Regions from separate parts of the Microbispora sp. NBC_01389 genome, predicted to be linked through region 2. Evidence: predicted binding sites of a transcription regulator. Region 2 holds the regulator's gene; the other holds the start of a gene.
What was found. Region 2 encodes HspR, which represses chaperone genes until heat shock. Its sites were predicted from a motif close to ANTTGAGTCNNNNNGACTCAANT; they were not measured.
Positions count from the first base shown of each region.

Region 1 (3,405 bases), 3.6 Mb from region 2:
CGGGCACGTGGATGTGCACCGACCGGTCCCGGAGCGACCCGACCGGCAGCTCCAGCTCCGCGCCGCGTGACCGCAGGAAGGACAGCGCGATCTGGGCCGACTCCTTCATCACGTCGCCGAGCTGTCCGGTGAGCGTGACGCCGGTCGCCCCGGTCTCCGGGTCGGCCAGCGACGCCTCGACGTAGAGGACGTCGCCGCCCGCGCCGGTCACCGCGAGGCCCGTGGCCACGCCCGGCACTGCCGTACGCTGACGGGCCTCCGGCAGGGACGACTCGGGCACGTGCCGCGGCCGGCCCAGGTGGGCGACCAGGTCGCCGGGGGCGACCGTCACCGGCAGCTCCGTCTCCCCGAGGGCGACCTTCGCCGTCACCCGGCGCAGGACGCGGGCGATCGACCGCTCCAGCGAGCGGACGCCGGCCTCGCGGGTGTACTCGCCCGCCAGGCGGCGCAGCGCGGCCTCCTCCACCGTCACGTCGGCGGTGGTGAGGCCCGCCTTCTCCAGCTGGCGCGGCAGCAGGTGGTCGCGGGCGATGGCGACCTTCTCGTCCTCGGTGTAGCCGTCCAGCGTGACGAGCTCCATCCGGTCGAGCAGCGGCCCGGGCACCTGCTCCAGGACGTTGGCCGTCGCGAGGAACAGCACGTCGCTGAGGTCGAGCTCGACCTCCAGGTAGTGGTCGCGGAAGGTGTGGTTCTGCGCCGGGTCGAGCACCTCCAGCAGCGCCGCCGTGGGATCGCCCCGGTAGTCCGCGCCGACCTTGTCGATCTCGTCGAGCAGCACGACGGGGTTCATCGAGCCCGCCTCGCGGATCGCCCGGACGATGCGGCCCGGCAGCGCCCCGACGTACGTGCGCCGGTGGCCGCGGATCTCCGCCTCGTCGCGCACTCCGCCCAGGGCGACCCGGACGAACTTCCTGCCCATGGCGCGGGCGACCGACTCGCCGAGGGAGGTCTTGCCGACCCCGGGAGGGCCGGCCAGCGCGAGCACGGCGCCGCTGCGGCGCCCGCCGACCACGCCGAGACCCTGGTCGGCCCGGCGCTTGCGGACCGCGAGGTACTCCACGATGCGGTCCTTCACGTCGTCGAGGCCGGTGTGGTCGGCGTCGAGCACCGCGCGGGCGCCCGCGATGTCGTAGGAGTCGGTCGTGTGGACGTTCCACGGAACGTCCAGCACCGTGTCGAGCCAGGTGCGGATCCAGCCGGTCTCGGGCGACTGGTCGGAGGTCCGCTCCAGCTTGGCGACCTCCTTGAGCGCCGCCTCCCTGACCTTCTCGGGCAGGCCGGCGGCCTCGATGCGGGCCCGGTAGTCCTCCTCCTCGTCGGAGGGGTCGCCGCTCAGCTCACCCAGCTCCTTGCGTACGGCGGCGAGCTGCTGGCGCAGCAGGAACTCGCGCTGCTGCTTCTCCATGCCCTCCTGGACGTCCTTGCGGATGGTCTCCGCGACGTCCATCTCGGCGAGGTGGTCGCGGGCCCACCCGACGAGCTTGTCGAGACGCTCCGCGGGGTCGTCTATCTCCAGCAGCAGCAGCTTCTGCTGGATGGTCAGCCAGGGGGCGTAGCCCGAGCTGTCGGCGAGGACGGCGGGGTCGGTGATCTGGTTGACGGCGTCGACGACCTGCCACGCGCCCCGCTTCTGCAGGATCGTGGTGGTCAGGGCCTTGTACTCCTTGGCCAGCTCTCCGGCTCTCGGCCCGGCGGCAACCGGCTCCAGCACCGTCGCCTCGACCCACAGCGCCGCGCCGGGGCCGGTGGTGCCGGTGCCGACGCGCATGCGGTGCACGCCGCGCACGACGGCCGCGGGCTCGCCGCCCGGCAGCCGTCCGACCTGCTCCACGACGGCGCTCACCCCCACCGGGCCGTAGCGGCCGTCCACCCGGGGCACCAGCAGGACCGTGCTCTCTCCACCGGCCCGGGCGGCGTCGATGGCGGCGCGGACCTCCGAGTCCGACAGGTCGAAGGGAACGACCATGCCGGGCAGGACAACTTCGTCGTCGAGCGGGAGGACGGGAAGGACCTGGGACATCAGCACTCCAATGGGTTGAGTTATGCCGACTCAACTAACAGGAGCCCGCCCCTGTTCCCTGTTCTGCGTCAGTTCGCTGTGAGCGATCGTAATCGTGTAATCCCTGATGCCATGGTGGGGCCGCTCCTTCGGATGGCGCATGATGGCCTGCATGACATCCGGGCATATCCGACTCCGCTCGGCGACGGGCCGCTGGGTGCTGCTCACCACGGTCCTCGGGTCGTCCCTCGCGACCCTCGACGGCACCGTGGTCAACGTGGCCCTCCCCGCCCTCGGCCGCGACCTCGACGCCGGAATGTCCGGCCTCCAGTGGACGGTGAACGGCTACACGCTCACGATGGCCGCGCTGATCCTGCTCGGTGGGTCCCTGGGCGACCGGCTCGGCCGGCGCAAGATCTTCGTCGTCGGAGTGGTGTGGTTCGCCCTGGCCTCCGCCCTCTGCGGGCTCGCGCCGAGCGCCCCCGTGCTCGTGCTCGCCCGCGCGCTCCAGGGCGTCGGGGCGGCCCTGCTGATCCCCGGCAGCCTCGCGATCATCCAGGCGAGCTACGTGCCGGACGACCGGCCCCGCGCCGTCGGCGCCTGGTCGGGTCTGGGCGGCGTGGCCGCCGCCGTCGGGCCGCTGCTCGGCGGGTGGCTGGTCGAGGCGGCCGGCTGGCGGTGGGTGTTCCTGCTCAACCTGCCGCTCGCCGCCGTCGTGGTCGGCGTCGCCGCCCGGCACGTGCCCGAGACCCGGGACGCCGGGCCGCACGGCCGCTTCGACGTGCTCGGGACCGTCCTCGCCGCCCCCGCCCTGGCCGGGCTGACGTACGGCCTGATCCTGGCGGGCGACGGGCTGGTGCCGCTGGCCGCCGGGATCATCCTGTCCGTCTGCTTCGTGGTGGTGGAGATCCGGCGCTCCCCCCGGTCGCTCGTCCCCGTGGGGGTGTTCGCCTCGCGGGAGTTCACCGCGGTCAACGTCGTCACGCTGGTCATGTACGCGGCGATGGGACTGGTGTTCTTCCTGCTGGTCGTCCAGCTGCAGGTGTCGGCCGGGCTGTCTCCCATCGCCGCCGGGTCGGCGATGTTGCCGGTCACGATCCTCATGCTGCTGCTGTCGTCCCGGGCCGGCGAGCTGGCGAGGAGGATCGGCCCGCGCCTCCCCATGACGGGCGGCATCCTGCTGTGCGCGGCCGGGCTGCTGCTCATGAGCCGCATCGGCCCGGGCACCTCCTACCTGACCGACGTGCTGCCCGCGGCGGCCGTGTTCGGGCTCGGGCTGTCCGCCGCCGTCGCCCCGCTCACCGCGACCGTGCTCGCCACCGCGGAGGAGCGGTACGCGGGTATCGCGAGCGGGGTCAACAACGCCCTGGCCAGGACGGGCGGCCTGCTGGCCGTCGCCGCCGTGC
Region 1 covers NZ_CP109552.1:6,134,093-6,137,497, forward strand. The annotation lists gene lon (endopeptidase La) at 1-2,020, opposite strand, end outside; gene OG344_RS27090 (MFS transporter) at 2,172-3,405, shown strand, end outside.
Region 1: lon (endopeptidase La) is a predicted target of HspR. The motif match lies at 2,034-2,056, and genes of this name have one in related genera.

Region 2 (3,405 bases):
GCAGCCGCGACATCGACTCGTCCACCAGGTCGATGGCCTTGTCGGGCAGGTAGCGCGCGGTGATGTAGCGGTCGGAGAGCGTAGCGGCGGCGACCAGGGCGCTGTCGGAGATCTGCACCTTGTGGTGGGCCTCGTAGCGGCCCTTGAGCCCGCGCAGGATCGCGATCGTGTCCTCGACGGTCGGCTCGCCGACGTAGACCTGCTGGAAGCGCCGCTCCAGCGCGGGGTCCTTCTCGATACGCTCGCGGTACTCGTCGAGCGTGGTGGCGCCGATCATCCGCAGCTCACCGCGGGCCAGCATGGGCTTGAGCATGTTGCCCGCGTCCATCGCGCCCTCGGCCGCGCCCGCGCCGACCATCGTGTGCAGTTCGTCGATGAACGTCACGATCTGGCCGTTGCTCTCCTTGATCTCGGTGAGCACGGCCTTGAGGCGCTCCTCGAACTCGCCGCGGTACTTCGCGCCCGCGACCATGGCGCCGAGATCGAGCGCCACGAGACGCTTGTTGCGCAGGCTCTCGGGCACGTCGCCCGCGACGATCCGCTGGGCGAGGCCCTCCACCACGGCGGTCTTGCCGACGCCGGGCTCGCCGATCAGCACGGGGTTGTTCTTGGTGCGGCGCGACAGCACCTGGACGACCCGGCGGATCTCGCTGTCGCGGCCGATGACCGGGTCGAGCTTGCCCGCCCGCGCCGCCTCGGTGAGGTCGACGCCGTACTTCTCCAGCGCCTGGTAGGTGTCCTCCGGCGTCTCGCTGGTCACCCGCGCGTGCCCGCGGACCTTCTCGAACGCCTCCAGCAGCGCGTCGGGGGTGGCGCCCACGCCCCTGAGCAGGTCGGCGACCTGCCCCCCGTCGGTCGCCAGCCCGACCAGCAGGTGCTCGGTCGAGACGTACTCGTCTTCGAGCTGCTTGGCCCGCTGCGCCGCCGTGTTGATCACGGTCAGCAGCTGGCGTGAGCTGGACGGCGCGCTCACGGTGGAGCCCTGCGCCTTGGGCAGCCGGCCGAGCAGCTCCTCGGCCTGGGCGCGCAGCCTCGCCGGGTCCGCGCCGACGGCCCGCAGCAGCGACGCGGCGATGCCGCCGTTCTGCGCAAGCAAAGTGGTCAGGAGGTGGGCGGGCGCGACCTCGGGGTTGCCGTCGGCCGCGGCGCGGCGCACGGCCGCGGACAGGGCCTCCTGGCTCTTCTGGGTGAACTTGTAGTCCATATGTCGATGCCTCGATTCCCCGTTAAGGCAGATGGCAGGTTGCAGGCAGGTGGCAGTTCAGGCGGGTGGCAGTTCAGGCGGGCGGCAGTTCAGGCGGGCGGCAGTTCGTAGCGGACCAGTGCCCGCACCATGGTGAGCTCACCCCGCAGCCGCGTGACCTCCTCACGCAGGCGCAGATTCTCGGTCTCCAGTTCGAGAATCCGCTTGATGCCGGCGAGGTTGATGCCGTGCTCCTGGGAGAGCCGCTGGACCTCGCGCAGCAGCACGATGTCCCGGGTGGAGTACAGCCGTCCCCGCCCCGCCGTACGGCCGGGGCTGACGAGGCCGAGCCGGTCGTACTGGCGGAGCGTCTGCGGATGCAGCCCGGAGAGCTGGGCGGCCACGGAGATCACATAGACAGGGGTGTCGTCGGAGATGTCGAAAAACCTGGCATCCATCGGCTCACTCGCTTCTGGCCTGCTTGATCAGCTCTTCGCGGAGGTCCGGCCCCTCGGTCGCGTTCCTGAACTCCTCAAGGGCCGCGCGGGCCTTGTCGTCCAGGTTCTGCGGCACCATCACCTGGACGGTGACCAGCAGATCGGCCTTGGTGCCGTCCTTGCGCGGGGCCCCGCGCCCCCGCACCCGGAAGGTCCGCCCGTTCGGCGTCCCCTCGGGGATTCGGAGGGTCACCGGCATGCCCTTCAGCGTCGGCACCTTGATCTCGGCGCCGAGCGCGGCCTCGGGGAAGGTGACGGGGACCGAGACGGTCAGGTTCTCCCCGCTGCGGCCGAACACCGGGTGCGGCTTCACGTGGACCAGCACGTAGAGGTCGCCCGCCGGGCCGCCGTTCTCACCCGGTGCGCCCTTGCCCTTGATCCTGATGCGCTGGCCGTCGCCAACCCCGGCGGGAATGCGGGCCTGGATCGTGCGGGTGCTCTTGCCGCGCCCGCTGCCCTCGCAGACGGGGCAGGGGTCGTCGACCACCAGGCCCCGGCCGCGGCAGTCGCGGCACGGCTCGGAGAAGGCGAAGTTGCCGAGGTTGCGGCTGGCCGCCCCGGTTCCCTCGCAGGTCGGGCAGACCCTCGGCGTGGTGCCGGCCTTCGCCCCCGTGCCGCCGCAGGCCGCACAGGCGGACGAACTGGTGAGCCGGAGCGACACCGTGGTGCCGTCGACCGCCTCGCCGAAGGCGAGCGTGACCTCGGACTCGACGTCCTGGCCGCGCCGTGGCCGGCCGGTCGTGGTGGTCGTGCGCGGGCCGCCGCCCCGGTTGAACAGGCCGCCGAACAGGTCCCCTATCCGTTCGCCCGAACCGGAGCCCCCGAACAGGTCGCCGAGGTCGAAGTTGAAGCTGCCGCCGCCGGGCCGCTGACCCCCCGCGCCGGTGAACCCGCCCACGCCGGACCCGAACAGCGTGCGCGCCTCGTCGTACTCCTTGCGCCGCTTGGCGTCGGAGAGCACGTCGTAGGCCGCGGAGACCTCCTTGAACTTCTCCTCGGTCTGCTTGTTGCCGGGGTTCGCGTCGGGGTGGTACTGCCGGGCGAGCTTGCGGTACGCCTTCTTGATTTCCTCGGCGCTCGCGGTCTTGGGCACACCAAGGACGGCGTAGTAGTCCTTTTCCAAGTAGTCCTTGGTGCTCATCTATCGCTTCCTTCACACGAAAGGGGAGTGACTGAGGTCTCTCCCGATCCTTCCCGATCGGGAGAGACCCCCGGCTGTTCAGTTCTCGTCGGATCCATCGGCGGCGCCGGAGTCGTCCGCCGCGTCGCTCGGCGCCTCCTCCTCGCTCGGCTCGGCGACGGACACCCGGGCCGGGCGCAGGATCCGGTCGTTGATCCGGTAGCCCGGCTGGAGGATCTCGACGCACGTCGGCTCGGTCACCTCCGCCGAGTAGCTGTGCAGCAGGGCCTCGTGCACGGTCGGGTCGAAGGGGTCGCCCTTCGTGCCGTACGCGGTCAGGCCCAGCTTGCCGACGGCCGCCTCCAGCGACTCGCTCACCTTCGCGAAGCCGCCGGTGAGCTCACCGTGGTCGCGGGCGCGCCCGATGTCGTCCAACACCGGCAGCAACTCGGCGAGCACGCTCGCGACGGCCTGCTCCTTGACGGTGATCCGGTCGCGCTCGACCCGCTTGCGGTAGTTGCTGAACTCCGCCTGCAGCCGCTGGAGATCCCCGGTGCGCTCCGCGAGCAGGTCCGCCGCGGACCCCTCGGCCGCCGCGACCTCCG
Region 2 covers NZ_CP109552.1:2,487,098-2,490,502, forward strand. The annotation lists gene clpB (ATP-dependent chaperone ClpB) at 1-1,204, opposite strand, end outside; gene OG344_RS11165 (heat shock protein transcriptional repressor HspR) at 1,294-1,641, opposite strand; gene dnaJ (molecular chaperone DnaJ) at 1,646-2,821, opposite strand; gene grpE (nucleotide exchange factor GrpE) at 2,900-3,405, opposite strand, start outside.